DNA from 3 places in the Saccharothrix sp. CCNWYY140 genome. Region 3 is predicted to be linked to each of the others. Evidence: riboswitches for the same ligand, from Rfam matches in the RefSeq annotation. Region 3 holds a riboswitch; each other region holds the start of a gene.
The links. A riboswitch is a leader RNA that binds a small molecule or an ion and turns the genes downstream of it on or off. The one in region 3 is predicted to bind glycine.
Positions count from the first base shown of each region.

Region 1 (9,688 bases), on a different contig from region 3:
CCGGTCGGCCAGCGCCAGCGACGACCGCCGGTGCGCGATCACGATCGTCGTCCGCGAGGCCGTGACCTGCGCCAACGTGTGGTGGATCGCCGCCTCCGTAGCCGCGTCCACCGCCGAGGTCGCGTCGTCGAGCACCAACACCCGCGGATCGGACAGCAACGCCCGCGCCAGCGCCACGCGCTGCCGCTGCCCGCCGGACAGCGTCAGGCCGCGCTCGCCCACCACAGTGTCGTACCCGTTCGGCAGCGCCGAGATGAACTCGTGCGCCTCGGCCGCCCGCGCCGCCGCCTCGACCTGCTCGTCGGACGCGTCCGGCAGCCCGTAGGCGATGTTGGCCCGCACGGTGTCGGAGAACAGGAACGCCTCCTCGAACACCACCCCGACCGCCCGCCGCAGCGACTCCAGCCGCACCTGCCGGACGTCGACCCCACCGACCCGGATCGCGCCCTCGTGCACGTCGTAGAACCGGGGCAGCAGCAGCGACACCGTCGACTTGCCCGACCCCGCCGTGCCCACCACGGCCAGCGTCTCGCCCGGCGCGACCTTCAGCGACACCTCGGACAGCACCGGCTCGCTGCGCGTGTACCCGAACGTCACCTCGTCCAGCTCCACCGACACCGGCCCGTCCGGCACCTCGGCGGACCCGTCCACCACGTCCGGCTGCGAGTCGATCAGCTCGTACACCCGCTCCACGCCCGCGCGGGCCAGCTGGGCGGTCACCATCAGGCTGGACAGCAGCCGGGTCGGCCCGACCAGGTTGGCCACGTAGGTCGCGAACGCCAGGAACGTGCCCAACGACACGTCGCCGCGCAGCGCCAGCCACCCGCCCAGCGCCAGCACCGCCACCTGCCCGACGAACGGCAGCGCCGTCAGCGTCGCGGTCGGCTTGGACGTGAGCCGCGCGGCCCGCATCCGCTCCGCGAACAGCACCCCGGCCCGTTCCTCCAGCCGGGCGACCTCGCGCTCCTCCTGCCCGAAGCCCTTCACCACCCGCACGCCGGTGACGGTCTCCTCGACGTGCTGCGCCACGTCCGCCGCCCGCTGCTGCGCCGACCACGTGGCCGGGAACAGCGTGAGCCGGCTGCGCCCCGCGACCAGCGCGACCGCCGGCACCACCACCAGCGCGATCACCGTGAGCAGCGGCGACAGCCAGAACATCGCCACCAGCGCCGCCACCGCGAACACGACCGTGCCGAACGCCAGCGGTGTCATCGACAGCAGGCTGTTGACCAGCTGGAGGTCGGTGATCGACCGGGACACCACCTGCCCGGTGCGCAACGCGTCCTGCTTCGGCCCGTCCAGCCGCTGCACGGCGTGGAACACCGCCTGCCGCAGGTCGTGCTGCACGTCCACGGCCAGCCGCCCGCCCAGGAACCGCCGCACGAACGCCGTGCCGAACGTGAGCAGCTCCAGGCCGACCAGGAGCGCGGCCAACCAGCCCAGGCGGGCCGTCTGGCCGGCCATCGCGTCGTCCACCGCGACCTTGATCAGCAGCGGGCCGACCGCCTGGAGACCCACCCCGACGACGGCGGCCAGCACCGACCACACCACGAGCGCCCGGTGTTTCCAGCAGGCGGTGGCGAGGCGTCTGATCCAGCCCTGGGTCTCGTTCACGAAACCAACACTAGGTCGGACCACGCGAGGCCGCGTCGGCCTGTCGCGCCGCGTTTCCCGCCGATCACGTTCTTCGATCGGCGGGAAACGCGGCGCGATGGGCCGACTTTCAGGCGGCCGAGCCGACCCGACGGAGTCGGGTCAATTCAACACAGCCATAAGCCCGATCAAGATCACTGGATCAGGTGATGTCCTTGCGCTGCGTAGCCGCCCAGCCGCCGAGGAAGAAGATCGCCGTCCACGCGAGGAAGATCAACCCGCTCAGCCACCAGTCGAACGCGCCCAGCGCGCCCGCGAACGCCCGCATCACGTCCACCAGGTCCTCGGGCACCACGCCGGCCGTCGACAGGAACAGCGACGACGCCACCGAGCCGGTCAGGCCGTTGACCGCGCCGTTGGGCAGGAAGCCGATCACCTCCGGCACGCCCTGGATGCTCAGTACCAGCTGGATGCCGTTCTCGATGACCAGCATGTACAGCAGCAGCACCACCGTCGTGCCGACCACGCTGGTCAGCAGCGCGCCGACGCCCACGCCGAACATCGTCATCAGGATCGACGACAGCACGCCCACCCCGGCCAGTGCGAGCCACCCGCCCGCGTCCGGCAGCGTGTTCGCGTCCGAGGTGAGCGCGATGCCGATGCTCACCGACGCCACGATCGCGACGCCGTAGATGGCGCCCCACAGGACGTAGACCACCAGCTTGGCGCTCAGCGCCGACACCCGGTTGGGCGAGGTCAGGAACGTCGTGGTGATCGTCTTGCGGTTGATCTCGTTCGCGATCGCCAGCCCGCCGAAGATCATCGGGAAGATGGTGGCCACGTTGATGCTCCGGGCCATCCCGAACAGCGACACCTTCCACTGCGACGGGTCGATGCCGATGATCTCGGTCAACTGCTCCGCGTCGGAGGAGTTGATGGTGTCCATGAGGCCCTTGCCGATGAGCCCCGTGGCCAGCGCCCAGCCCAGGGCGATCAGCACGGTCGGGATCATCAGGCCCCACCACAGGCCCGTGGTGGTCGTCTTGCGGAACTCCGACTTGATCAGGTTGCCCAGCATCACGCACCGCCCCCGAGTCCGCCCTGCCCCTGGCCCTGCTGGTAGGGGTTCTGCTGCTGGTACGGGTTCGGTTGCTGCGGGTAGCCCGGCGGGGGTGTCGGCGGTTGCTGGTAGCCCGGCGGGAGCTGGGGTTGCTGCTGGTAGCCCTGCGGCTGCTGCTCGTAACCCTGCTGCTGGTAGCCCTGCGGCGGGGTCTGGTAGCCCTGCGGCGGCGCGTAGTAGCCGCTGCCCTGCGGTCCCGCGTACTGGTTGGGGCCGGAGGCCGCGTACTGGCCGTTGGTCAGCCGGAAGAACAGCTGCTCCAGGTCGGCCTTCTCCTCCTGGATGCCGTAGATCGACACGCCCGCCTTCAGCGCGAGGTCGGCGACCTGCTTGCTCTCCACGCCGGTCACCGCGATCCGGCCGTCCGGCAGCTGCTCCAGGGTCGTCACGCCGTCCGCGTGCAACGCCGCGACCAGCGCGCCCGTGTCCGACGGCTGGACCAGCACGCGGCTCTGCTGCGAGTCGCGCAGGTTGGCCAGCGGCCCGTAGTACATGGTCTGGCCGCGGGAGATGATCACCACCTGGTCGACGGTCTGCTCGACCTCGGCCAGCAGGTGGCTGGAGATCAGGACGGTCCGCCCGCTGCGCGCGAAGGACTGGAGGAACGACCGCAGCCACGCGATGCCCTCCGGGTCCAGGCCGTTCGCGGGCTCGTCGAGCACCAGCACCTGCGGGTCGCCGAGCAGCGCGGTGGCCAGCGCCAGCCGCTGCTTCATGCCCAGCGAGAAGCCGCCCGCCTTGCGGTCGGCCGCCTGCCCGAGCCCGACCAGGCCCAGGACCTGGTCGGCGCGCTGGTCCGGCACGCCGATCGCCGACGCGTACACCCGCAGGTGGTTGCGGGCGGTGCGCTTGGGGTGGAAGCCCTGCGCCTCCAGCACCGCGCCCACGACCCGCGCGGGGTTGCCGAGCTGGTGGAACGGCCGGCCGTTGATCAGGCCGTGGCCCGCGGTCGGCGTCACCAGGCCGAGCAACATCCGCAGCGTCGTCGTCTTGCCCGCGCCGTTCGGTCCGAGGAAGCCGGTCACGGACCCCGGTTCCACCGTGAAGCTGAGATTCTGCACCGCTGCGACCGGACCGAACTGCTTGGTCAAGCCCTGCACCACGATGCGGCCACTGCCGTCGTGCACGCGTCCCTCCTGGATAGCGCCTGTGCGCGCCATCCTGCCTTAGGAAGGTCAATCCGGGAGCGCATGTCGTGGTTTCGACACCACGACCGGGATCTCGGTGGTCGGTTCGCTGTCCAGGCGGCCGGTGTCGTGCCGGAAGGGATTGCGCAGCGGACGCCGGCGCTCGCGGTGCGGCAGACCCTCCCCGATCAGGTGCTGGTGGGCCATCGCCCACACCTGGCAGGGCCACTTCCGGTGCCGCAGCACACCCGGGCAGGCGCGGCAGCGGCCGTCGGGATCGGGCTGGTGCACGGTCAGCAGCAGGCGCCAGCAGTCGGCCAGCCGGTTGATCTCGGCGCGCGCGAGCGGCACCAGCGCCTCGGCGGCGCCCCGTTCGACGACCTCGTCCAACTGGGCCAACCGGCGCAGCACCGCGGCGCGCAGTGTCTCGTCCACCTCGTTCACATCCTGTCGGCGGCCTGGTCCAGCAGGCGGTGCAGCCTGCGGGTCTGGGTGACCGAGAGCACAGCCGACTCGCCCGGCGGCGCGACCAGCAAGACCCGGTCGTCCTCGACCAGCACGGTCATCGAGCGGTCCCGCCCGAAGGGGTCGTGGCAGTCGATCCAGCCCTGTGGTTCAGCCATGTGCGCTCCGATCGGAGGTGTGGCGTGGCGGTGGCGGGGTTCTGCTCTGACCATCGGCCGACCGGGCGTCGTGACTTACCTGTTACCCGCGGAATTCACTCGATCGCTTGAGGGAGGACACAGAACGTGTCCTGTTGGGTCAAGAATTGTGCGCAGATGGCTGGGGTGGCTGGGCACGGGCTGCCGGCGCCCGCTAAGATTGGCTTGCGCGACCCGCTCCCAGTGACCCCCAGGCTGGTTGAGCGGGTCGCGTTTTTAGCGCTCACATGCGAGAAGGGGCGCCCACCCGGTGGTGGACGCCCCTCCTTCGTGGAAGCCGCTCAGACCTCGAACGGCGTGTAAGCCAGGTCGTGTGCTGCGGCGACCGGCTCGTTGGTGAGCTGGCCGTCGTGCACGTTCAGGCCCAGGGCCAGGGACTTGTCCGCCCGCAGGGCCGCCTGCCAACCCTTGTCGGCCAGCGCCACGGCGTAGGGCAGGGTCACGTTGGTCAGCGCGTACGTCGAGGTCCGCGGCACCGCGCCCGGCATGTTCGCCACGCAGTAGAACACCGACTCGTGCACCTGGTAGGTCGGGTCGGCGTGGGTGGTGGGCCGCGAGTCGGCGAAGCAGCCGCCCTGGTCGATCGCGATGTCCACCAGCACCGAACCCGGCTTCATCTGCGCCACCAGGTCGTTGGACACCAGCTTCGGGGCCTTCGCACCCGGCACCAGCACCGCGCCGATGACCAGGTCGGCCTCGCGCACGGCCTGCTCCACCGAGTACCGGTTGGACGTGACGGTGCGCAGCTGCCCCCGGTAGAGGGCGTCGATGTGCCGCAGCCGGTCCACGTTGGTGTCGAGGATCTCCACGTCCGCGCCCATGCCCACCGCGATGGTCGCCGCGTTCAGACCGGCCACGCCGCCGCCGATGACGACCACGCGCGCCGGGTGCACGCCGGGCACGCCACCGGGCAGCACGCCCCGGCCGCCGGACGGCTTCATCAGCGAGAACGCGCCCACCTGCGGCGCCAGCCGGCCCGCCACCTCCGACATCGGCGCGAGCAGCGGCAGCGCGCCGTTGGCGGTCTGCACGGTCTCGTACGCGATCGCGGTCGTGCCGGACGCGATCAGCGCCTCGGTCAACGGCCGGTCGGCGGCCAGGTGCAGGTAGGTGAACAGGGTCTGGCCCCGGCGCAGCAGCGGGTACTCCCGCGCGATCGGCTCCTTGACCTTGAGCACCAGGTCGCCCTCGGCCCACACGTCCTCGGCGGTGGCCAGGACCTTCGCGCCGGCCGCGAGGTACTCCTCGTCGGTGATGGCGGACCCGAGGCCCGCACCCGCCTCGACGAACACGTCGTGGCCGCGCAGGGTGAGCTCGTGGGCGCCGGCGGGGGTCAGCGCGACGCGGTACTCGTGGTTCTTGATCTCGCGGGGTACTGAGATCCGCACGGTGGGCTCCTCACAGGCGTTGTTACGCCCAAGGTCCGGTACTCCGGATCCACTGTCATCGTGCTGGCAGCACCAACCGGCAGGGGTCCGATTGTGTCGAGCGCACAACTCTGGACGCGCGTTGACACCGCGGTGACGGGGACTTAGCGTGCTCGGCGACCGCCCAACTGAACATCGGCCGGGGTGCCCGCACGACGGGCACCGGAACCCGAGCGGGAGAGTCCCCGGCACGTCCGGGGCGCCGAAGGAGCAAGTACCCCGCACACTCTCAGGCAACGAGAACCGCTCGGGCGAGGCGACTCTGGAAAGCGTGCTTCACGGCGCGCACCCACGGTGCAAGCCGCAGCGACGCGGCGAAGCTCTCAGGTCCCAGGACAGAGTGGGGATCTGACCCGACCGTGGCCTCAGGAGCGCTGAAGATGACCTTTCCGGAGAACCTGCTCTACACCGCCGAGCACGAGTGGGTGGACTGGGCGCCGGGTACCCAGGACCCCGTGGCGATCGGCATCACCTCCTACGCGGCGGAGTCACTCGGTGACATCGTGTTCGTGCAGCTGCCGACCGTCGGCGAGCACGTGAAGTCCGGCGAGGTGTGCGGCGAGCTGGAGTCCACCAAGTCCGTGAGCGACCTGTACGCGCCGGTCAGCGGCGAGGTGGTGGAGGTCAACGAGGCCGCCGCCGACGACCCGTCGCTGATCAACAACGACCCGTACGGCGCCGGCTGGCTGTTCAAGGTGCGCGTCGAGGACGCGACGGGCCTGCTGACCGCCGGCAAGTACGCGGAACTGACCGGGGACTGACCCGCCGTGGCGATCAGCGTCTTCGACCTGTTCTCCGTCGGCATCGGGCCGTCCAGCTCCCACACGGTCGGCCCGATGCGCGCGGCCACGATGTTCGTCGCGCGCCTGGGGCACCGGCTGACGTCCGTGGACCGGGTGCACGCCCAGCTGTTCGGCTCGCTGGGCGCGACCGGTCACGGTCACGGCAGCCCCAAGGCCGTGCTGCTGGGGTTGGAGGGCCACAAGCCCGAGGAGGTCGACCCGGTCGAGGCCGAGGGGCGGGTGGCGGCGATCCGCGCCACGAAGCGGCTGCTGCTCGGCGGGGTCCGGGACATCGCGTTCGACGAGGACACCGACCTGGTGATGCACCGGCGCAAGTCCCTGCCGCTGCACCCCAACGGGATGAGCTTCACGGCGTACTCGGGCGGCGAGGTGCTGGACGAGGCCGTGTACTACTCGGTCGGCGGCGGTTTCGTCGTCGACGAGAACGCCTCAGGCACCGACCGCATCAAGGCCGACGAGACGGAGCTGGCCCACCCGTTCAAGACCGGTGACGAGCTGCTGGCGCGGACCCGGGAGACCGGCCTGTCCATCTCCGAGGTCATGCTGGCCAACGAGCTGTCGTGGCGCACGGAGGCGGAGGTCCGTTCGGGCCTGCTGCACATCTGGGGCGTCATGCAGGAGTGCGTCGAGCGGGGCTGCACGGAGACCGGTGTGCTGCCGGGCGGCCTGAAGGTCCGGCGGCGGGCGGCGGAGATGCGGCAGCGCATGGCCGCCGAGCACTACGCCACCGACCCGTTGCGGGTGATGGACTGGGTGACCCTGTTCGCCCTGGCGGTGAACGAGGAGAACGCGGCCGGCGGCCGGGTGGTGACCGCGCCGACCAACGGCGCGGCCGGCATCGTCCCGGCGGTCCTGCACTACTACACCCGGTTCGTGCCCGGCGCGTCCGACGACGGCGTGGTGCGGTTCTTGTTGACGGCGGGCGCGGTGGGCGTGCTGTTCAAGGAGAACGCGTCCATCTCGGGCGCGGAGGTCGGCTGCCAGGGCGAGGTCGGCTCGGCGTGCTCGATGGCGGCGGGCGGCCTGGCCGAGGTGCTGGGCGGGACGCCGGAGCAGGTGGAGAACGCGGCCGAGATCGCGATGGAGCACAACCTGGGCCTGACCTGCGACCCGATCGGCGGCCTGGTGCAGATCCCGTGCATCGAGCGCAACGCGCTGGCGTCGATCAAGGCCATCACCGCGGCCCGGATGGCGCTGCGGGGTGACGGATCGCACTTCGTGTCGTTGGACAAGGTCATCAAGACCATGCGGGAGACCGGCAAGGACATGAAGGTCAAGTACAAGGAGACCGCGCGCGGCGGTCTGGCGGTGAACGTCATCGAGTGCTGACATCCGGGCCCCGACCAGTGACGGGCTCCACCTCGGTAACGCGGGTGGAGCCCGTTCGCGCGTCTGTCCGGCCAACTCCCGTGATTCGCCTGAACGGACACACGACCACCCGCCGGGATTCGGCCGGCACCTGCGCGTCGCCGGACCGAGTGTGCCGTAATAGCTGACCACGTCAGGCTTGCTCGGGCTCCTGTTGTCGGCCTATGGCGTGGTGCCGTCACGGCGTTCGACCGAACGACCAGTGGCGTGCTCGGCGGACGCTTGACGCCTCCGCCACCCCGGGCTCGTGCGGCCCGGGGTGGCGGTTCAGCGTCGGTTCGGGATCTGGAAGACGCCGACGCCCTCCAGCAGGCCGCCTATCTCGTGGGCGGCCTCCAGCGGGGACAGGCGGGCGTAGCCGGCCAGGTCCCAGAACTCCGGGTTCTGGCCCGGTGCGCCCACCGAACGCTCGGCGTCCGGGCGCTCGATGCCCAGGGCCACGCACACCGCCACCGCCACCTCGCGCGGGTCGGCGAAGAGGGCCAGTTCGGCGAAGACCCGGCCCGGCGACGCGCCCAGGGCGAAGCGGCGCCGGGCTGCCGAGATCAGGGACTCCATGCCCTCCACTGTGCCACGCCAGGTCGCCACCAGCAGGTCACGAGCACAGCACGTCCACGAAGACGGTCCTGTCCTGGTTCAGGTTCGAGATCCGCACCGACACCGTCCCCGGGCCGCTGAGGTGCTGGTTCTGCACGTCCACGCGTTCCACATGGCAGCCCGGCTGGTGGTCGACGGTGATCCTGTGGACGCCCGTCTCCACGGCCTCCACGTGCGCCTCGTGGAACACGTACAGGTCGGGCGCGTAGTACGACCACTTGGTGTTCGACGCGCCGTTGGTGTCGGTCCACGTGATCTTCTTGCCGTCCAGCGGGCCGACGGTGTCCCAGCGGTTGAAGCGGGTGTCGATCTCGACGATGACCTTGTCGCCGACCTTGAAGTTGTCGGTCTTGCTGTGCGCGGGGATGAAGCCGTGGCGGTTGCCGCCCGTGCTGCCGCAGTCCACGACGGCGAGGCCGTTGGCGACGCCGAACTGCGCGCAGCCGAGCAGGAAGTCCTCGACCGTGGTGACCCAGACCTTGTACACGCCGCCGTTGTTGGGGGTGTCCAGGTACGGGAACAGCTGCACGGTGGTGGCGTCGTGGTCGACGTCGGTGCCGGTCACGTGCTCGCAGGTGGTGTCGACGACGCCGGTGATGACACCCCCGGACACGGTGAACTGCCGGCACGCGGCCGGGTCGGTGGACAGCAGCACCTTGCCGCTGGGGTCGGTCACCTGGAAGACGTAGGTGCCGTCGTCGAGGCCGGCGGCGTCCTGCGGCGCGCCCGGTCCGGGGCCGCCGTCGAGGTAGACGTCCTGCTTGGTGGGGAAGTGGTTGAAGTTGACCTCGCTGCCGTCCGGCAGGGTCGTGAAGATGGCCCCGGAGGGGGCGTGGGCGTGTGCGGTACCCACCGGTACGAGGAGTGCGGCGGCTAGGGCGGCGACCGCCCCGGCCGCTCGTGCGAGTGGTCTCATGTCCGGTCTCCCGACGAGTGCGGAGGGCCGGAAGGCGTGTCCGCGACGTCGGGGAGCCTTCCGGCTACCGGTCAC
Region 1 covers NZ_JBBEGC010000010.1:112,123-121,810, forward strand. Annotated here, with positions in the region: gene WBN91_RS08650 (ABC transporter ATP-binding protein) at 1-1,614, opposite strand, end outside; gene WBN91_RS08655 (hypothetical protein) at 1,796-2,671, opposite strand; gene WBN91_RS08660 (ABC transporter ATP-binding protein) at 2,671-3,840, opposite strand; gene WBN91_RS08665 (hypothetical protein) at 3,889-4,275, opposite strand; gene WBN91_RS08670 (hypothetical protein) at 4,281-4,463, opposite strand; gene ald (alanine dehydrogenase) at 4,784-5,890, opposite strand; glycine riboswitch at 6,094-6,185, shown strand; gene gcvH (glycine cleavage system protein GcvH) at 6,310-6,690, shown strand; gene WBN91_RS08685 (L-serine ammonia-lyase) at 6,697-8,061, shown strand; gene WBN91_RS08690 (hypothetical protein) at 8,368-8,658, opposite strand; gene WBN91_RS08695 (hypothetical protein) at 8,696-9,613, opposite strand.
Region 1: it holds a riboswitch for glycine, as region 3 does, so the genes downstream of both, gcvH (glycine cleavage system protein GcvH) here and gcvT (glycine cleavage system aminomethyltransferase GcvT) in region 3, are expected to answer to the same signal.

Region 2 (9,688 bases), on a different contig from region 3:
TCGCCAGGTGGCCGAGGATCGGGTAGGCCTGCTGGAACCTGCCGGCCTCGCCCGGACCCATCGCGACCAGCAACCCGACCAGCGCGTTGTTGAACTGGACGTAGATGCCGTCGTCGCCGAGGTCCGACAGCCGCGCCGGGACCAGGCGGATGAGGGAGTCCAGCTGCGCCGCGGGCAGGCTCAGCACCTCCCGGCACGGGCTGTGGTTCGCGCAGTCGTCGGCCTGCGCCGGCGGGCCGCCGTTCCCGCGCAGGCGGGTCACCAGTCGATCGGCGTCGGCTTCGGTGAGCGGGAAGACGCTGTTGTGCTCGATCGGACCCGACACGACCGCGGGACCGGCGATCGGCGGGGCGCCGTACTCAGCGGCGAGGCGGCTCGCCGCGGGGTTGGGATTGCCGGCCCGGGGGCGGCCGGGGCCGTCCTCCGCGTGCCACAGGGTGAGGTCGCCGCCGAGCCTGGTGGACCGGATGTGCTCCGAGCCCAGCAGCCGGGCGACCTCCTGGACTAAGTCCATCCCGAGGGAATCCGTCGTCACCTGGCGCACGCCGTCGCCGGTGACCAGCACCACACTGTGTCCTGCCATCCGCCGGATCCTAGGGGCGGTCCACACCGCGGCGACAGGGTCGGATCGAGCGCTGCGTCCCCGTGCGCTCACCCTGCGTGACCGCCACACCCGCTCGTGCCGGTCGTGGCGCTGAGCAGGGGCCCGCCGCTCTACAGTTCCCGTTGTGTCGCACGATCCCGCCGACCGGTGGCTGACCGTCCCCAACGCGCTGAGCGTGTTGCGGCTGCTCGGCGTGCCGCTGTTCCTGTACCTCCTGCTCGGCCCCCGCGAGGACGGCTGGGCGCTGGTGGTGCTGGTCGCGGCCGGCCTGTCGGACTGGCTGGACGGCAAGATCGCGCGCTGGCTCAACCAGATGAGCAAGCTCGGCGCCCTGCTCGACCCGGCCGCCGACCGGCTCTACATCCTCGCCACGCTCGTGGCCTTCGTCGTGCGCGACATCGTCCCCTGGTGGGTGGCGGCCGTGCTGGTGGGCCGCGAACTGGTCGTCGGCGCGTGCCTGCCGGTGCTGCGGCTGCGCGGCTACGGCCCGTTCGAGGTCACCTACCTGGGCAAGGGCGCCACGTTCAACCTGCTGTACGCCTTCCCCATGCTGCTGCTCGCGCAGGGCACGTCCACCGCCGCCCAGATCGCCCGGCCGGTGGCCTACGCGTTCATGGTGTGGGGCGGGGCGCTGTACCTGTGGTCCGGAGCCCTGTACGTCTACCAGTTCTTCCTCGCGCTGCGCAGACGGCCGGGGGTCGCGCCGGTCTGAACCGGTCGTGGGAAGATCCGGCAGCGAAGATCCACCGTCATGAAGGAGCGCACCGCGGTGATTCCCGAGGAGCTCAAGTACACCGAGGAACATGAGTGGGTGCTGCGCACCGGTGAGGACACCGTGCGCGTGGGCATCACCGACTACGCCCAGGAGCAGCTCGGCGAGGTCGTGTTCGTCCAGCTCCCGGAACTGGGTGAGCAGGTCGGCGCGGGCCAGACGCTCGGCGAGGTGGAGTCCACCAAGAGCGTCTCCGACATCTACGCGCCCCTGGCGGGCGAGGTCGTCGCGCGCAACGACTCGCTGGACCAGCAGCCCGACCTGGTGAACTCCGACCCGTACGGCGAGGGTTGGATCGTCGAGCTGCGCCTGACCGACCCGGCCGCGGTGGACGACCTGCTCGACGCGGCGGCGTACCAGGAGATTGCGGAGCAGGGGTGACGTCGATCTTCCGGCGGCTCTTCGGTCGGTGGGGGAGCCGCTCCTCCGACCAGGGTTCGGGCACGATAGGTTCTCAAGGACGAGACGGTTCCAGCAGCAGGAGGAGAGCTCAGGTGAGCCAGAACGACGGGCCAGGCGTTCCGCCCGAGCAGTCCCCGGAGCGCACCTCCGTTTTCCGGGCGGACTTCCTCGCCGAGGTCGAGGGCGCCGAGGCGCCCGCCCAGGAGCCGGCCGTCGCCGGCGTCGACGCACTGCCCGCCGGGTCGGCCCTGCTGGTGGTCAAGCGCGGACCGAACGCGGGTTCCCGGTTCCTGCTCGACCGCGACACGACCAGCGCGGGACGGCACCCGGACAGCGACATCTTCCTCGACGACGTGACGGTCTCGCGCCGGCACGCCGAGTTCCGCCGGGAGGGCGGCGAGTTCGTGGTGATCGACGTGGGCAGCCTCAACGGCACCTACGTCAACCGCGAGCCGGTCGACCAGGCGGTGCTCGCCAACGGCGACGAGGTGCAGATCGGCAAGTTCCGCCTCGTGTTCCTGACCGGTCCGGGCGCCGGGGGTCAGGGGGCGCGGTGACGGCGGCGGCCGGGCGGCCACAACGCGGGGGATCGAGCATCGGAGCGGTGCTCGCGCAACTCCGGACGGAGTTCCCCGACGTCACGATCTCCAAGATCCGTTTCCTGGAGTCGGAAGGCCTGGTCCGCCCGGCCCGCACCGCCGCGGGCTACCGCCAGTTCACCGCGGCCGACGTCGAGCGGCTGCGGTACGTGCTGGCCGCCCAACGCGACCGCTACCTGCCGCTGAAGGTCATCAAGGAACAGCTGGACGCGGCGGACCCCGGCGTGCGCGCCGACGACTTCACCGCGACCGCCGGTCACCGCCTGACCCGCGACGACCTGCTGGTGAGGTCCGGCCTGGACGCGGCGGCGCTGGCCGAACTGGAGCAGCACGGCCTGATCAGGCCCGGTGTCTACGACCACGACGCCCTCCAGGTGGCGGCCACGGTCCGCGCGTTGGCCCAGTACGGCCTGGAACCCCGCCACCTGCGCCCGTTCCGCACCGCGGCGGACCGCGAGGTGGCGCTGGTGGAGCAGGTCGTGGGCCGCAGGCGGGGGCGAGCCGACGAAGTGGCGCGCGAGTTGGCGGCGCTCTCCGTAACGCTGCACACACTGTTGGTGAAAATCGGCCTCCGCGAGGCCGTCGGTGGACGAGTTCCGCCCAGGTAGAGCCGTTTCCGCATCGTGATCGGCATTTTTTGCGCGGTTGCGCACAAGGCCCGCTTGGCGGGTAGCGTCGAAGGGGTACGTGGGGGATCCTCGTGGTAGCGGGGACGCCAGGATTTCAGCGCGCTGAGGGAGGCGAGACCCGATGAGCGAGATGCGCGTCGTGGGCGTGCGGGTGGAACTGCCCGCCAACCAGCCGATCCTGCTGCTGCGCGAAACCGAGGGCGAGCGCTACCTGCCGATCTGGATCGGCTCGGTGGAGGCGACCGCGATCGCGCTGGAACAGCAGGGCGTCCGGCCCGCGCGGCCGTTGACGCACGACCTGCTCAAGGACGTCATCGGCGCCCTGGGCAGGCAGCTGGAGCAGGTGCGGATCACGGACCTCCAGGAAGGCACGTACTTCGCGGAACTGGTCTTCGACGGCGACGTGCGGGTGTCGGCGCGGCCGAGCGACTCGGTGGCGCTGGCGCTGCGGATCGGCGTGCCGATCCACGCGGAGGAGTCCGTGCTCGCCGAGGCCGGCCTGATCATCCCGGACGAGCAGGAGGACGAGGTCGAGAAGTTCCGCGAGTTCCTCGACTCCGTGTCGCCGGAGGACTTCCGCGGGGCGGACACCTGATCTCGTCGTCAACGCGCCTAGGCCCGGTCGGCTCGCTGCCGCGGGCCTGTTCGCTTTAGAGCGCCGGTAAGCCGCTGTCGGGCGCTCTGGTGAGCTGCTGGCGGGCTGAGCCGCGCTGGTGAGTCCCGAGGTGCCGGGTTGTGCCGGTGAGTCCCGTGGTGGTGTCGTCAGGCTTGGCCTCCGGCCCCCGTCTCCATCCTCGCACCGGGCACCGACAGTCCGAGCGGGAGTGCGTCGGGAAGCGTGGACGGGAAGTGTGTGCGTGGAACGCGGCGGATCGGTGTCGGAGGACCCACGAGAGGCCGGCGTCCCGCCGCGAGTCGGAGCAGGCCCCTCGTTGGCGTGTGCGGTGCGTTGTGGATCAACCCCGCGTGCCACCCCCCGGTGTCACACCTCCGGATTACACAACGTCAGCACCTGTCCGCTAAACGATCACTAAACGTCACCCGAATGGCTTACGACGCCCGGCTCTCTCAACCTCAACTTGACGTTGAGGCACGACACGCTCAGCGCGTCGCGTTGACCTGCCCCCTAGGCGGTCTTACCGTCGAACTCAGGTGAATTGCCACGGTGTGATTCGAGCACCGCGGCGGCTTCACGTTGGTCGCCGGCCGTCGTGGCCGGACCGAGGGGAGGCAGGCGTGGTCGAGGAAGCGCCCATCCGGGCCGGAACCGGCGAACAGGGTGAGCTGTTCCCGGACTCCTCGCTGCCGGACGAACTCGTCGGGTACCGCGGCCCGGCCGCGTGCCAGATCGCGGGCATCACCTACCGCCAGCTCGACTACTGGGCTCGCACCGGACTGGTCAACCCGACGATAAGGAGTGCCCACGGCTCCGGTAGCCAACGGCTCTACTCGTTCAAGGACATCCTGGTCCTCAAGGTCGTCAAGCGGCTGCTGGACACCGGGGTCAGCCTCCAGAACATCCGCGTCGCGGTCGACCACCTGCGCAGGCGCGGTGTCCAGGACCTCGCCCGCATCACGCTGTTCAGCGACGGCACCACGGTCTACGAGTGCACCTCGCCCGAGGAGGTCGTGGACCTGCTGCAAGGCGGCCAGGGCGTGTTCGGCATCGCGGTCAGCGGCGCCATGCGGGAGATCAGCGGCACGATCCACGAGTTCCCGGCCGAACGCGCCGACGGGCTCGCGGTCGACGAGGCGCCCAACGACGAGCTGTCCCGGCGCAGGCGCACCCGCGCGATCGGCTGAGCCCGGCGTCCACGGCACGAGCGGCTGTTACCCGCCATGACGACGACGTAAACCTGTGAGATCCGCGTCGCGTCCGTGACGGGAGACGTTCACCTGCCGGGTACGATTCGCGCGTAGTCGCTTTATCCCGTGCGGGAGAGTCCGAGCCAGTCTCGGCGCCGAAGGAGCAAATCCTCCCCGGAACCTCTCAGGCGCAAGGACCGCACGGGTGAGACGCCTCTGGAAAGCGGGTCGAGCACCACAGACCCCGCCGACGGTGCAAGCCCGGTCGTCAGACACCGGGTGAAGCTCTCAGGCGCCCGTACGGGCAGAAGACAGAGGGGGAGGGCAACGGCAGAAGTGTTTCCCCAGAAGGAAGCAGCCCAGCCCGCGAAAGGCGCCTTTTATGACGCAGGACCGCATCCCCCTCGCCGCCCTTGAGCACGGCACCCCCTTCGCCGACCGGCACGTCGGCCCGCGGCCGGCCGAGCTGGCCCGCATCCTGGACGTCATCGGCGTCGGCTCGCTGGAAGAGCTGGCGCAGCGCGCCGTGCCGGAGTCGATCCGGGAGCGCGAACTGGTGCTGGACCTGCCCGCGCCCGCCACCGAGACCGAGGCGCTGGCCGAGCTGCGCGCCCTGGCCGCCCGCAACAAGCCGCTCACCCAGATGATCGGCATGGGCTACTACGGCACCCACACCCCGCCGGTGATCCGCCGCAACGTCCTGGAGAGCCCCGCCTGGTACACGGCCTACACGCCCTACCAGCCCGAGATCTCCCAGGGCCGCCTCGAAGCCCTGCTGAACTTCCAGACGATGGTCGGCGACCTGACCGGCCTGCCGCTGGCCAACGCGTCCATGCTGGACGAGTCCACCGCCGCCGCCGAGGCGATGACCCTGGTCCGCCGCGCGGGTCGCAGCAAGTCCACCAAGTTCGTCGTGGACGCCGACACGCTGCCGCAGACGCTGGCCGTCATCGAGACCCGCGCCGAGCCGCTGGGCATCGAGGTCGTCACCGCCGACCTGTCGCAGGGCCTGGAAGGGCTGGGCCTGGGCGGCGACTTCTTCGGCGTGCTGCTGTCCTACCCTGGCGCGTCCGGTGTCGTGCGCGACTACGCCGCGCTGGTCGAGGAGATCCACGCGGCCGGCGCGCAGGCCGTGTTCGCCGCCGACCTGCTGGCCCTGACGCTGCTGCGCCCGCCGGGCGAGATCGGCGCGGACGTCGTCGTCGGCACCACCCAGCGCTTCGGCGTGCCGATCGGCTTCGGCGGGCCCCACGCCGGGTACATGGCCGTCCGCCAGGGCCTGGAGCGGCAGCTGCCCGGCCGCCTGGTCGGCGTGTCCGTGGACGCGGACGGCAACCTGGCCTACCGCCTCGCCCTCCAGACCCGCGAGCAGCACATCCGCCGCGAGAAGGCGACCAGCAACATCTGCACCGCGCAGGTCCTGCTGGCCGTGATGGCGTCGATGTACGCGGTCTACCACGGCCCCGAGGGCCTGCGCGGGATCGCGACCCGCACCCACCGCCTGGCCACCGTGCTCGCGGCGGGCCTGTGCGAGAACGGCGTCGAGGTCGTGCACGGCGAGTTCTTCGACACCGTCCAAGCCCGCGTCGAGGGCCGCGCCGCCGAGGTCGTCGCCACCGCGCGCGACCTGGGCGTGAACCTGTGGCGGGTGGACGCCGACACCGTGTCGATCGCGTGCGACGAGACCACCACCCGGGACGACCTGGAGAAGGTCTGGAAGGCGTTCGGCGTGACCGTCACCGACGTGGACGGCCTGGACGTCGACACCGCCGACGCGATCCCCGCCGACCTGCGCCGCACCAGCGACTACCTGACCCACCCGGTGTTCCACCAGCACCGCTCCGAGACCGCGATGCTGCGCTACCTGCGCAAGCTGTCGGACAAGGACGTGGCGCTGGACCGCAGCATGATCCCGCTGGGCTCGTGCACGATGAAGCTCAACGCCACCGCCGAGATGGAGCCGGTGACCTGGCCGGAGTTCGCGAACCTGCACCCGTTCGCGCCCGTCGAGGACGCCGAGGGCCTGCTGTCGCTGGTGGCGGACCTGGAGCACTGGCTGGCCGAGGTGACCGGCTACGACGCCGTGTCCATCCAGCCCAACGCGGGCAGCCAGGGCGAGTTCGCCGGTCTGCTGGCGATCCGCGCCTACCACCGCGCGCAGGGCCACGCCGAGCGCGACGTCTGCCTGATCCCGTCCTCGGCCCACGGCACCAACGCCGCTTCGGCCGTCATGGCCGGGATGCGGGTCGTGGTCGTGAAGTGCGACGAGCAGGGCAACATCGACATGGACCACCTGCGGTCCACGGTCGACGAGCACCGCGACGACCTCGCCGCCATCATGATCACCTACCCGTCCACGCACGGCGTGTACGAGGACACCGTGCGCGAGGTGTGCGCGCTGGTGCACGACGCCGGCGGCCAGGTGTACGTGGACGGCGCGAACCTCAACGCCCTGATCGGCCTGGCGCAGTACGGCAAGTTCGGTTCGGACGTCTCGCACCTGAACCTGCACAAGACGTTCTGCATCCCGCACGGCGGCGGCGGCCCCGGCGTCGGCCCGATCGGCGTGCGCTCGCACCTGGCCCCGTTCCTGCCCAACCACCCGCTCCAGCCCACGGCCGGCCCGGCCACGGGCGTGGGCCCGATCAGCGCCGCGCCGTGGGGTTCGGCGTCGATCCTGCCGATCTCGTGGGCGTACGTGCGCATGATGGGCGCCGACGGCCTGCGCCGCGCGACCCTCACGGCGGTGGCGGCGGCGAACTACGTGGCCCGCCGGCTGGACGAGCACTTCCCGGTCCTGTACACCGGCGAGGGCGGTTTCGTGGCCCACGAGTGCATCCTCGACCTGCGCCCGATCACGAAGGCGACCGGCGTGACCGTCGACGACGTGGCCAAGCGCCTGGCGGACTACGGCATCCACGCGCCGACCATGTCGTTCCCCGTCGCCGGCACCCTCATGGTCGAGCCGACGGAGAGCGAGGACCTGGCGGAGATCGACCGGTTCATCGACGCGATGATCGCGATCAAGGCCGAGATCGACCGCGTGGGCGCCGGCGAGTGGCCCGCCGACGACAACCCCCTCCGCAACGCCCCGCACACGGCGGCCAGCGTGACGACGGGCGAGTGGAACCACCCGTACACCCGCGAGGTGGCCGTCTTCCCGGCGGGCGTCGGCGCACCCAAGATCTGGCCCCCGGTCCGCCGCATCGACGGCGCCAAGGGCGACCGCAACCTGGTCTGCTCCTGCCCGCCCCTGTCGGCCTACAACAGCTGACGCTCGCGACGACCGACGGCCCCGTGTCCACCAGACGCGGGGCCGTCGCCGTTCACGCCAGTTCGTAGTCGAACTCGTACACCCCCGGCTCGCCCATCCGCCAGGTGATCGTCCCGGACCCGGTCAGCCCCGCCAGCCCACCCGACGCCGACACCACGGTGAACGTCCCCCGCGCCACCCCGTCGCGGAAGCCGCCGCTGTGCTCCAGCACGAACGTCCCGGATCGGCCGCCCAGGGTGCCCGTCACCACCTCGTACCCCACGGAGCGGCACGACGAGTCGTCCGGGTAGTCCATGAGGAAGCGTTGCTCACCCGTCCCCTCCAGGTCGCCGGTGTAGGCCGCGGTCATCGAGCCCGTGGTCTGCTTCGGGCCGGTGACCTCGTCGTAGCGCTTGCCGTCCCACGTGCGTTCGTCCCAGCTCTTCATCTCGGCGTTGCCGTTCGCGGTGCTCATGAGGACGACTCTGCCGCCCAAACCTGACAACTCCTGTCAGGAACGAAGGCAGAATGAAGACCATGCGCGCCGGACGCCTGCTCTCCCTCCTCCTGCTCCTCCAGTCCCGGGGCCGGATGACCGCGCAGGAGCTGGCCGACGAGCTGGAGGTCTCCGTCCGCACGGTCTACCGGGATGTCGAAGCCCTCAGCGCCGCGGGTGTGCCGGTCTACGCCGACCGCGGACCTGCGGGCGGCTACCAGCTCCTCGACGGCTACCGCACCCGTCTCACCGGACTGACCGGCGCGGAGGTGGAGTCGTTGTTCCTCGCCGGGATGCCGGGACCGGCGGCCGAACTCGGGTTGGGCACGGTGGTGGCGGCGGCTCAGCTCAAGGTGTTGGCCGCCTTGCCGCCGGAACTCAGGTCGCGGGCCGGGCGGATCAGGGAGAGGTTCCACCTCGATGCCGGTGGGTGGTTTCGGCAGGCCGAGGACATGCCGTTCCTCGCCGGTATCGCGGACGCGGTGTGGAACCCGAAGCGTCTGAGACTCCGCTATCGCCGGTGGGGCAACGAAGTCGTGGAGCGGACGGTGGGGCCGTTGGGGCTCGTGCTCAAAGCGGGGCTCTGGTACCTGGTGGCGGAGTCCGACGGCGAGCCCCGCACCTATCGGGTCGCACGCGTCGAAGCCCTCGAACCGACCGACGAAGGCTTTGACCGACCCGAGGACTTCGACCTCGCCGCCTTCTGGGCCGAGTGGTCGCGGAAGTTCGAGGAGCGGATGTACCCGGAGCGGGTCACGGTCAGGGTCACCGAACAAGGGCTGCGGTCAGCGCGCATCCTGCTCAGCCTGGCCGCAGCCAAAGCGCTCGAAGGCGTTGAGCCCCAAGGCGAGTGGACCACGGTGGAGATCCCCACCGAATCCCTCGACCACGCCCTGGTCGACCTCCTCCGCCTCGGCCCCGAAGCGGAGGTCGTCGCACCCCCGGAACTGCGCGAACGCGTCAAGGCCCGGCTGGACGCGACCGTCCGGCTCTACCGCGAGTCCGACAGCAGCTGACCCAGCGCCGCGTCCACCCCGCGCCCGTCCTCGACCACGGACAGCGTCCCGCCGGTCGAGCGCGCGATCTCCGACAGCGGCTGGCGTTCCGGGTCCGCGCCGATCGCGATG
Region 2 covers NZ_JBBEGC010000118.1:4,994-14,681, reverse strand. Annotated here, with positions in the region: gene WBN91_RS32280 (hypothetical protein) at 1-583, opposite strand, end outside; gene WBN91_RS32275 (CDP-alcohol phosphatidyltransferase family protein) at 729-1,316, shown strand; gene gcvH (glycine cleavage system protein GcvH) at 1,356-1,757, shown strand; gene garA (glycogen accumulation regulator GarA) at 1,871-2,335, shown strand; gene ftsR (transcriptional regulator FtsR) at 2,332-2,985, shown strand; gene WBN91_RS32255 (bifunctional nuclease family protein) at 3,128-3,601, shown strand; gene WBN91_RS32250 (MerR family transcriptional regulator) at 4,243-4,809, shown strand; glycine riboswitch at 4,932-5,022, shown strand; gene gcvP (aminomethyl-transferring glycine dehydrogenase) at 5,195-8,086, shown strand; gene WBN91_RS32240 (DUF3224 domain-containing protein) at 8,139-8,540, opposite strand; gene WBN91_RS32235 (helix-turn-helix transcriptional regulator) at 8,603-9,577, shown strand; gene WBN91_RS32230 (substrate-binding domain-containing protein) at 9,553-9,688, opposite strand, start outside.
Region 2: it holds a riboswitch for glycine, as region 3 does, so the genes downstream of both, gcvP (aminomethyl-transferring glycine dehydrogenase) here and gcvT (glycine cleavage system aminomethyltransferase GcvT) in region 3, are expected to answer to the same signal.

Region 3 (9,688 bases):
GGTTGGGTCGTCTGCGGATGCGGTGAGGAGGATGTCCTCGCCCACCTCGACGATCGAGCGGACCTGGATGTCCGTGGCCGTCCAGGGCTCGCCGTCTACCACCAAGGTGTTGGCGCCGTCTCGGGGGAGCACCTGGACCAGCTTGCCGTCCGGGGTCCACGCGGGGGTGCCTGGCACTAGTTCCAGCCACACGGGGTCGGTGTTGTCGGCCACGAGCTCCACGCCGTTGGCGTTCACGGCCAGGACCTGTACGTGGCGCTGGTCGCGGCTTTGGACCTGGAGGAGTGGGCGGCCGTGGGAGGACCAGCTTGCCGTGGTCAGGTACGGGAAAGTCTCGCGGTCCCACTCGACGGGGACGGTCGTGCCGTCCACGCCCAGGATGAAGACCTCGACCGTCGCGTTCGGGGTGCCGGCCGCTGGGTAGGCGATCTCGGTGGCCGAGGTGGCGGGGTTGGCCGGGTCGGCGATGTGCCAGCGCAGGACCGGGCTGTTGTCCACGCGGGTTGTCAGGACGTGTTCGCCGTCCGGGGAGAACCAGTAGCCCCGGTAGCGGCCCATCTCCTCCGCGGCCACGAACTCCGCCAAGCCCCACGTCACGTCCGGAGCATCGGGCTCGGCCAGTACGCGGTCCTCGCCCGACTCCAGGTCCACCACGTGCAGCGCGCCCGCGGTGACGTACGCGACGCGGCGACCCGTCGGGTCCAGGCGGGGGTCGATGACGCTGCCGGGCACCGGTAGTTCGCGCACCGCGCCGCCGGAGAGTTCGACCACGAACAGGCGGCCGGACAGGGCGAACACCGCCTGTCGGAAGTCGGCGTCGGTCGCGTAGGCCACGATGCCCGCGGCCTGTTCGCGGCTGCGTTCGCGGCGGGCCCGCTCCTCCGGGGACAGGTCCTCCGGGTCGGTCAGCAGGTCGTTCGGGTCGACCAGGAGCCGCTCGGTCCCGGTGGCGGTGTCGAACTCCCACAGGCCGTTCGCGCGACTCGTGGCCGCCGCGGTGCGCAGGAAGTACACGTGGCTGCCGTCGGGTGCGACGGTGAAGTTCCGCGGAGCGCCAAGGGTGAACCGCTGGGTGCGCGCTTGCTGGCGCGGGAAGGAGGTCTCGTTGCCCACTCCGACACCCTATTCCGGGCCGGGCGGCTAGTCTGCGGGCCATGCGTCTGGTGTGGCTCGCGGCGGCCCTCGTGGTGGCCGGTTGTTCGTCGCCCGACCGGTCGGACGACCGGTTCCTGCCGGACTCCACCAGTCCGCAGTCGGCGGCCGAGCTGGAGGCCAACGCCGGTGTCCGGCTGCCGTCGGGGACCGTGCTGCTCTCGGCGGCGCGCACGTCGCTCAGCGGCGGGCTGGAGAGCCGGGTGATGGCGCAGCTGCGGATGCCCGCCACCGCCGTGCCCCGGTTCCTCGCCGACAGCGGGTTCGGCGAGGCCGTGCCGGACCAGCGGACGGTCACCGACAAGGACTTCCCGGACAGCGGCACGTGGCACCCGGACAAGGCCGAGAAGGTCGCCGGGGTGACCGCGGGCAACCGCAAGGTCATGATCGACCTCGGCCACCCCGACGACGTGACCGTCTACGTGGTCACCTTTCAGCTCTAGGCGGCAAGGGGAAGAACCCGCTCGTCCGCTCGACGTACTCCCGGTAACCGGGCCGTCGCTGCACGATGTCCTTCTCCAGCAACGGTTTCCCGCTGCCCTTGGCCAGCAGCAACGTCATCACGACCGGGCTGACCACCAGCAGGAACCCCTCGGGCAGGGCGAACAGGAACAGGCCCCACCACACGCACGCGTCGCCGAAGTAGTTGGGGTGCCGGGTGTAGCGCCACAACCCCTGGTCCATCACCCGCCCCCGGTTCGCCGGATCAGCCTTGAACCGCGCCAACTGCCGGTCCCCCACCGCCTCGAACACGAACCCGACCGCCCACACCTTCTGCTGCGCGGGGATCGTCACGCCGGTCGCGCGCAGGCCCACGGGCGGGCTCGTGCCCAGGACGCGTTCGACGACGTCGGCGAGTCGACCGGCGGTGGTGACGACCACGGGCTCCTCCTCAAGGGGCTGGTGTCCGGACGTTCGCCGGCGACCCCTGTCTTGGTTCGGCGCTGAACCGCGGTCGTGACCGGGCCGTAATCGTCGGTGAGCGACCGACGCCACCGAGGAGGAGTTGAGTGTGATCCGACGAAACCGCATCGCCATCGCCGCAGCGGGTGGGATGGCGGCCGTGCTCGCGCTGGTCATGTGGAGTTCGAACGCCGCCGGTTTGCAGGGCACGAACGTCGCGCAGACCGAGCAGGTGGGCGCCGCCGCGCAAGCCGACTACGGGGACGTCCCACCGGCGCCTCCGGCCGAGGAGAACCCCGCCGAGACCCCCGCCGAGGTCGCCGCGGAGACGACCACCGAGGAGGCCCCGGCGGGCCAGGCCGCGCCCGCGCCGGCCGGCGTCACGCTGGTGGCCAAGAGCGTGCCGAAGATGGGCGACGTCGTGCAGGACGGCGACGGCCGCACGCTGTACCGGTTCGACAAGGACACGCCGAACCCGCCGAAGTCCAACTGCGAGGGCAAGTGCGCGGAGACCTGGCCGCCGCTGCTGGCCAACGGCGCGCCGAAGCTGGAGGGCGTCGACCCGGCGCTGGTCGGCACGGTCAAGCGGGCCGACGGGACCGAGCAGGTGACCCTGGCCGGCTGGGCGCTCTACACGTACTCCAAGGACGAGGCCCCGGGCCAGTGGAAGGGCCAGGGCGTGGGCGGCACGTGGTTCGTGGTGCAGCCCAACGGCAAGCGCAACGTGGAGTGCCTGCCGCCCGGCGTCCAGGCCCCCGCCGGTTCCTGAAGTCCACCCCTCGAAGAACAGGACCCCGGGCCTGGGGTTGGGCCGGGGGTCCTGTCGCGCGCGGAAACCCTTACAGGTTCGGGTAGAGCGGGTGCTTGGCGGCCAGCACCTCGACGCGCGAACGCAGCTCGGACAGGTCCGCCGAAGGCTGCAACGCGGTCGCGATGACGTCCGCCACCTCCGCGAAGTCCGCCGCGCCGAAGCCACGCGTGGCCAGGGCCGGGGTGCCGATGCGCAGGCCCGAGGTGACCATCGGCGGACGGGGGTCGTTCGGGACGGCGTTGCGGTTGACCGTGATGCCGACCTCGTGCAGGCGGTCCTCGGCCTGCTTGCCGTCCAGCTCCGAGTCCACCAGGTCCACCAGCACCAGGTGCACGTCCGTGCCGCCGGTCAGCACCTTCACGCCGGCCGCCGCCGCGTCGGGCTGGGACAGGCGCTCGGCGAGGATCTTCGCGCCCTCGACCGTGCGGCGCTGGCGGTCGGCGAACTCCGGGGACGCGGCGTGCTTGAACGCCACCGCCTTGCCCGCGATGACGTGCTCCAGCGGACCGCCCTGCTGGCCCGGGAACACCGCCGAGTTGATCTTCTTGGCGAGGTCGGCCTCGTTGGTCAGGATCACGCCGCCGCGCGGGCCGCCCAGGGTCTTGTGCGTGGTCGTGGTGACGACGTGCGCGTGCGGCACCGGGCTCGGGTGCAGGCCCGCCGCGACCAGGCCCGCGAAGTGGGCCATGTCCACCATCAGGTACGCGCCCACCGAGTCGGCGATCCGGCGGAACTCGGCGAAGTCCAGCTGCCGCGGGTAGGCCGACCAGCCGGCCACGATCAGCTTCGGCTTGTGCTCGGCGGCCAGCGCCTCGACCTCGGCCATGTCCACCCGACCGTCCACATCGGACACGTGGTAGGGCACGACGTTGTACAGCTTGCCGGAGAAGTTGATCCGCATGCCGTGGGTCAGGTGGCCGCCGTGCGCCAGGTCCAGGCCCAGGATCGTGTCACCGGGCTGGAGCAGCGCGAACATCGCGCACGCGTTGGCCTGCGCGCCCGAGTGCGGCTGCACGTTGGCGAACCCCGCGCCGAACAGCTCCTTGACCCGCGCGATGGCCAGCCGCTCGACCACGTCGACGTTCTCGCAGCCGCCGTAGTAGCGGCGGCCCGGGTAGCCCTCGGCGTACTTGTTGGTCAGCACCGAGCCCTGCGCCTCGAGCACCGACACCGGCGTGAAGTTCTCCGAGGCGATCATCTCCAGCGTGCCCTGCTGCCGGCGCAGCTCGGCGGCGACCGCCTCGGCCACCTCCGGGTCGAACTCCGCGAGGGAGGTGTTGAAGTGCTCGGACATGGTGGGGTTTCTCCCTACGAGTTGCGCTTGTAGAACGGCAGGGCGACGACCTCGACGGGCTCCTGCCTGCCCCGGACGTCGACGGACAGCTTGGTGCCGGGCTCGGCCTGCGCGGGCGGCACGTAGGCCATCGCCACGGAGTAGCCCAGCGTCGGCGACAGCGCGCCGCTGGTGACCTCGCCGATCGGGGCGCCCTCGGCGTCCAGCACGGCGTACCCGTGGCGCGGGGCGCGGCGGGACTCGGTCTTCAAGCCCACCAGCTTGGCCTCGACGCCCGCGCCGGCGACCTCGGCCAGCGGCTCGCGGCCGACGAAGTCGCCGGGCTTGTCCAGCTTGACCACGCGGCCCAGGTTGGCGTGGTAGGGCGTGCGGGAGGTGCTCAGCTCGTTGCCGTACAGCGGCATCCCGGCCTCCAGGCGCAGGGTGTCGCGGCAGCCCAGGCCGGCGGGCCGCAGGTCGTGCGGCTTGCCCGCGTCGAGGAGCGCCTGCCACACGTGCGGGGCGTCGGCCGGGTCCAGGAACAGCTCGAAGCCGTCCTCGCCGGTGTAGCCGGTGCGGGCCAGCAGCGCGGGCTTCCCGGCCACCTCGGTCGGGTAGGAGGCGTAGTACTTGACCGTGCCCAGGTCGGTCTCGGTGAGGCCTTCGAGGATGGCGACCGCGTTCGGCCCCTGCACGGCCAGCAGCGCGTAGTCGGTGGACTTGTCCTCGACGGTCGTGTCGAAGCCCTCGGCGCGCTCCTGGAGGGCGGCGAAGACCACCGCCGCGTTGGACGCGTTCGCCACGACCAGGTACTCCTGGTCACCCGTCCGGTACACGATCAGGTCGTCGATCACGCCGCCGTCGGCCTGGCAGATCATCGTGTAGCGGGCGCGGCCGACGCCGATCGCGCTCGCGTGGCCGACCAGCGCGAAGTCCAGCGCGGCGCCCGCCTGCGGGCCGGTCAGGACGATCTCGCCCATGTGGGTCAGGTCGAACAGGCCCGCCGACGTGCGCACGGCGTGGTGCTCGGCCAGCTCGCTGTCGTAGCGCAGCGGCATCCGCCAGCCCGCGAAGTCGGTGAACTGGGCGCCCAGCGCCTCGTGCTCGGCGTGCAGCGGCGTCCGGCGGGTTTCCACGGGGTCCTCCCTGGGGGCGGGCACGGCAGGGTCGCCGACCGGGTCGGTCGGCCTGCCGCTACGAAGGATGACACGGTCCATCGAGACTCCTCGTTCCGAGTGAGCCTCCCCCTCTGTCATGAGCCTGAGAGCTTCGCCGCGGTCCCGCACGTCGGCGGGTGCGCGGCTTGCACCGTGGGCGAGGCGCGGTGCGCCTGCTTTCCAGAGTTGCCTTCGTCGGGCGGTAGCTGTGCCTGAGAGATTCCGGGGAGGAGTTGCTCCTTCGGCGCCCCTGGGACGGGGACTCTCCCGCGCGACATCGACGGCCGTGTTCAGTTGGTACCGCCAGACGCTAGTTGTGCCTGGTAGGGCCAGTCAACACGGGCACGGTCAGAGCGCCCGCTCCAGGCGGACGCTCTCCACGACCTTGCGCTCGGCGTAGAAGGACACGAACGGGATCGTGCCCGCGAGCAGCACCAGGGCCGTGCCCTTGAGCGACCAGCGCGCCTTGAGCGCCAGGTCGACCGTGATGACGAGGTAGATCGCGTACAGGAAGCCGTGGACCGGGCCGACGACCTTCATCATCCCGTCGGCGTCGCCCACGTACTTGACCAGCATCGCGGCCACGAGCAGGAGCAGGCCCACACCGACCACGTAAGCCATGAACCGGAACCGGCCCAACGCACCGCTCATCGCCCTACCGACCGCCTTCGCTCTAGCGCTGGTCCCGCGCGTTCAGCTCCCGGAGGTAGCGGTTGTAGGCCGCCAGCTCGTCGTCCTCGTCGTCGTGCGCGGGTGTCCTGACGGGGTCCACGGTAACGACCGGCTCCGACGGCGCGGCCACCGGCTCCTGACGAGCGTCTTCGGCCTTGCGCTGAGCCGCGAGCCTGCGCATCCGCCACACCATGAAGGCGGGGAACAGGCCGAACAGGGGCCACTGGAAGACGTAGCCGAGGTTCTGGAACGTGCCACCGGCCTCGGAGAACCGCTCCCACTGCCAGTAGGCGAGACCGCAGCAGACCACCAGCGAGAGCAAGCACACAACGGCGATCGCCACACGTTGGGGGGTGATGAGACCGCTGCGCACGGCTCCAGGGTACTTCGAGCCACCGACGAGGCGGCGCTCAGCCGGAATGGGCTCCCCGCACAGGAGCCCGCCCTCCCGGTTCGCGCTGGTCCCGACCACGCCGCGCCCTCACCGCGCGACGCCCTTGCGCCGCGCCACGCTCGCGCGTGGCGCGCCCGACATCACGCAACGCCGTCCCGGCGCTGCCGCTGCAACCTGGCGACACACCAGGCCGCCGCACTGCCCCGACGCAGGTGCTGGAGCACCGTCATCGGTCCGAGCCGACGTCCCAGGTCGGCGGGCGTGAGCCCGGCGGCCCGGTAGTCGAGGGCCCGCTGGTCCAACGGGCTGATGCCCGCGTCCCACCACGCCTCCGCCTCGGACAGGTCGCCCACGAGCTGCCAGTAGCTCGCTGCCGCGGCGAGCAGGACCTCGGGCACCTCGGGCGCCCGCTTCCGCATCGCCGCGACGTAGGCCGGGTCCGCGGACTCGACCTTCACCAGGCCGCGCGGTCCGCCGTTCGCCCGCTGCACGGGGATGCCCGGCGCGGACGGCGGGGCCTCGGCCAGCCACTCGTCCTTGATCCGGTTCACCTCGCGCAGCTCGGCGTCGTCCGAGCGCTCGGCCGCCCACTGCCGCAGCAGCTCGTCGACTCCGGAGTCCTCGACCATTCTGCCTCCTCGTCGGTCGAAGATCAGCCAATGCAGCGCACCGTATTAGCGGGTACCGACAACCGCTAGACCCCGGTTTGTCGAAAACCCTGTTACCAGCACGTTATAGCCCTCATTCCACCCAGACGGTCCAACGGAGGAGACCGGCCATCACGGATGGTGAGCAGACCACGGGCACTACGTGAGGTGGACTAGTTGAACAGGCTCCGCACGAACGTGATGATCGACTCGGCGCCCTGGCGGAGCCACCCGAGGGCGGTCTTCACCGCCTCGGCGGACTGGTCGGGCTGGGTGATCAGGAGGAACAGCAGCAGCGCGACGGCCGCCAGCGTGACCACCTTCTTGACGTTCACTGGTGCCTCTCCGTCCGTTCACAGGTGCGCGGCGACGGGCCGCGTGCCCGCCGTGTTCGCCCACATGGTCCCTCATTCACCCGGACGATGAGCCCACAACGCGCCGCGATCCCACGACCGGGCGTCATGGAGGCCCACTGCCACGCCTGACCGGTGACCCACATCACCCGAACGGCCGATCAAGAGCCCCTCGGCACCCGCCGATGACCAGGGTGCGGGCCACTCGCCCCACACCCCCAGGCACGGACTACCGAGGTTCCGCACATCGTCGGCACATCCCCAGCACATCCTGAGCACATCACCCGCTTGCGCGACGCACGCACGGTGTGTCATTAGGCCGAGGTACGGCCGTCCCATTTTCCGGCACCACTCCCGGCGATTTGTCGCACCCTTTTCGCGTTAACCCACGACACCGGATCGTCGTAGTTCCGCAATATCGGCTTCACCCAGTCCGAGGGACCCCAGCACCTCGTCCGTGTGGCGCCCCGCCGAGGGCGGCGCGGCGGGCGTCCCGGCCGGCGTGCGGTCGAAGCGCGGCGCGGGTCCGGGCTGGGCCAAGCCCCCGACCTCGACGAACGTGCCCCGCGCGCGGTTGTGCGCGTGCCCCGGGGCCTCCTCGGGCGCCAGGACGGGCGCCAGGCACGCGTCGGTGCCCTCCGCCAGCGCCGCCCATTCGTCCCTCGTCCGGGTGGCCACCGCCGCGGCGATCCGCGCCCGCAGGGCGGGCCACTGGGCCGGGTCGTGCCGGCTCGGCACGTCGGACTCGGTCAACCCCAGCAACGCCAGCAGATCCGCGTAGAACTTCTCCTCCAGCGCGCCGACGCTGACAAACTTTCCATCCGCTGTGGCATAAACGTCGTAGAACGGCGCGCCGCCGTCGAGCAGGTTGGCGCCCCGCGGCCCGCTCCACGCCCCGGCGGCCTTCATGCCGTGCAGGAACGTCGTCAGCAGCGCCGCGCCGTCCACCATCGCCGCGTCCACCACCTGCCCGCGCCCGGACCGCTCCCGCTCGTACAGGGCCGCGAGGACGCCCAGCGCGAGCAGCAGCCCACCGCCGCCGAAGTCGCCGACGACGTTGAGCGGCACGGTCGGCGGCTGGTCGGCCCGCCCGATCGGCTCCAGCGCGCCCGCGAGGGCGATGTAGTTGATGTCGTGGCCCGCCCGGTCGGCCAGCGGCCCGTCCTGGCCCCAGCCGGTCATCCGGCCGTAGACCAACCGCTGGTTGCGCGCCAGGCACTGGGCCGGCCCGATGCCCAGCCGCTCGGTCACGCCCGGCCGGAAGCCCTCCACCAGGACGTCGGAGCGCTCCACCAGCTTGAGCACCACCTCGGCGCCCTCCGGCCGCCGGATGTCCACGCCGATGGACCGCCGCCCGCGCCCGAGCACGTCGCCGGGCACCCCCGGCCCGCCGGACACCCGGTCCACGCGGACGACGTCCGCGCCCAGGTCCGCGAGCACCATGCAGCCGAACGGCGCGGGCGCGAGCCCGGCCAGCTCGACGACCTTCAACCCCGCCAGCGGCCCGCCCACTAGAGCGACCTCGCGATGATTTCCTTCATGATCTCGTTCGTCCCGCCGTAGATCTTCTGCACGCGGGCGTCCGCCCAGGCGCGGGCGATGGGGTACTCGGTCATGTACCCGTACCCGCCGAACAGCTGCACGCACTCGTCCACGACCCGGCACAGCCGCTCGGTGGACCACCACTTGGCCATCGCCGCGGTGGGCACGTCGAGCTCGCCCGCGAGGTGCGCCTCGATGCACTGGTCCACGAACGCCCTGGTCACGCGGGCCTCGGTGGCGCACTCGGCGAGCGTGAACCGGGTGTTCTGGAACTTGATCAGCTCCCGGCCGAACGCCGTGCGGTCCTTGACGTAGTCCACGGTCAGGTCCACGGCGGCCTCGATGCCCGCGATGGACGCCACGGCGATGATCAGCCGTTCCTGCGGCAGCTGCTGCATGAGCTGGATGAAGCCCTGCCCCTCGGAGCTGCCGAGCAGGTTGGCGGCGGGCACGCGGACGTCGTCGAAGAACAGCTCGGCGGTGTCCTGGCCCTTCAGCCCGATCTTGTCCAGCACCCGGCCGCGCCGGAACCCGGTCGCCTCGGCGGTCTCCACCACGAGCAGGGAGATACCGGTCGCGCCCTGGCCGGGGTCGGTCTTGGCGACCACGATGACCAGGTCGCACTGGGCGCCGTTGGTGATGAAGGTCTTCGAGCCGCTGATGACGTACTCGTCGCCGCGCCGGGGGGCCCGCGTCTTGATGTTCTGGAGGTCCGACCCGCCGCCGGGCTCGGTCATCGCGATGGCGCCCACGGACTCACCGCTGGCGAGCTTGGGCAGCCAGC
Region 3 covers NZ_JBBEGC010000041.1:4,355-14,042, reverse strand. Annotated here, with positions in the region: gene WBN91_RS19635 (S9 family peptidase) at 1-1,113, opposite strand, end outside; gene WBN91_RS19630 (hypothetical protein) at 1,155-1,595, shown strand; partial or broken gene WBN91_RS19625 (DUF1295 domain-containing protein) at 1,579-1,923, opposite strand; gene WBN91_RS19620 (hypothetical protein) at 2,165-2,824, shown strand; gene glyA (serine hydroxymethyltransferase) at 2,895-4,160, opposite strand; gene gcvT (glycine cleavage system aminomethyltransferase GcvT) at 4,175-5,356, opposite strand; glycine riboswitch at 5,382-5,485, opposite strand; glycine riboswitch at 5,487-5,576, opposite strand; gene WBN91_RS19605 (DUF3817 domain-containing protein) at 5,645-5,947, opposite strand; gene WBN91_RS19600 (hypothetical protein) at 5,970-6,341, opposite strand; gene WBN91_RS19595 (helix-turn-helix transcriptional regulator) at 6,503-6,991, opposite strand; gene WBN91_RS19590 (hypothetical protein) at 7,183-7,344, opposite strand; gene WBN91_RS19585 (CaiB/BaiF CoA transferase family protein) at 7,744-8,874, opposite strand; gene WBN91_RS19580 (acyl-CoA dehydrogenase family protein) at 8,874-9,688, opposite strand, start outside.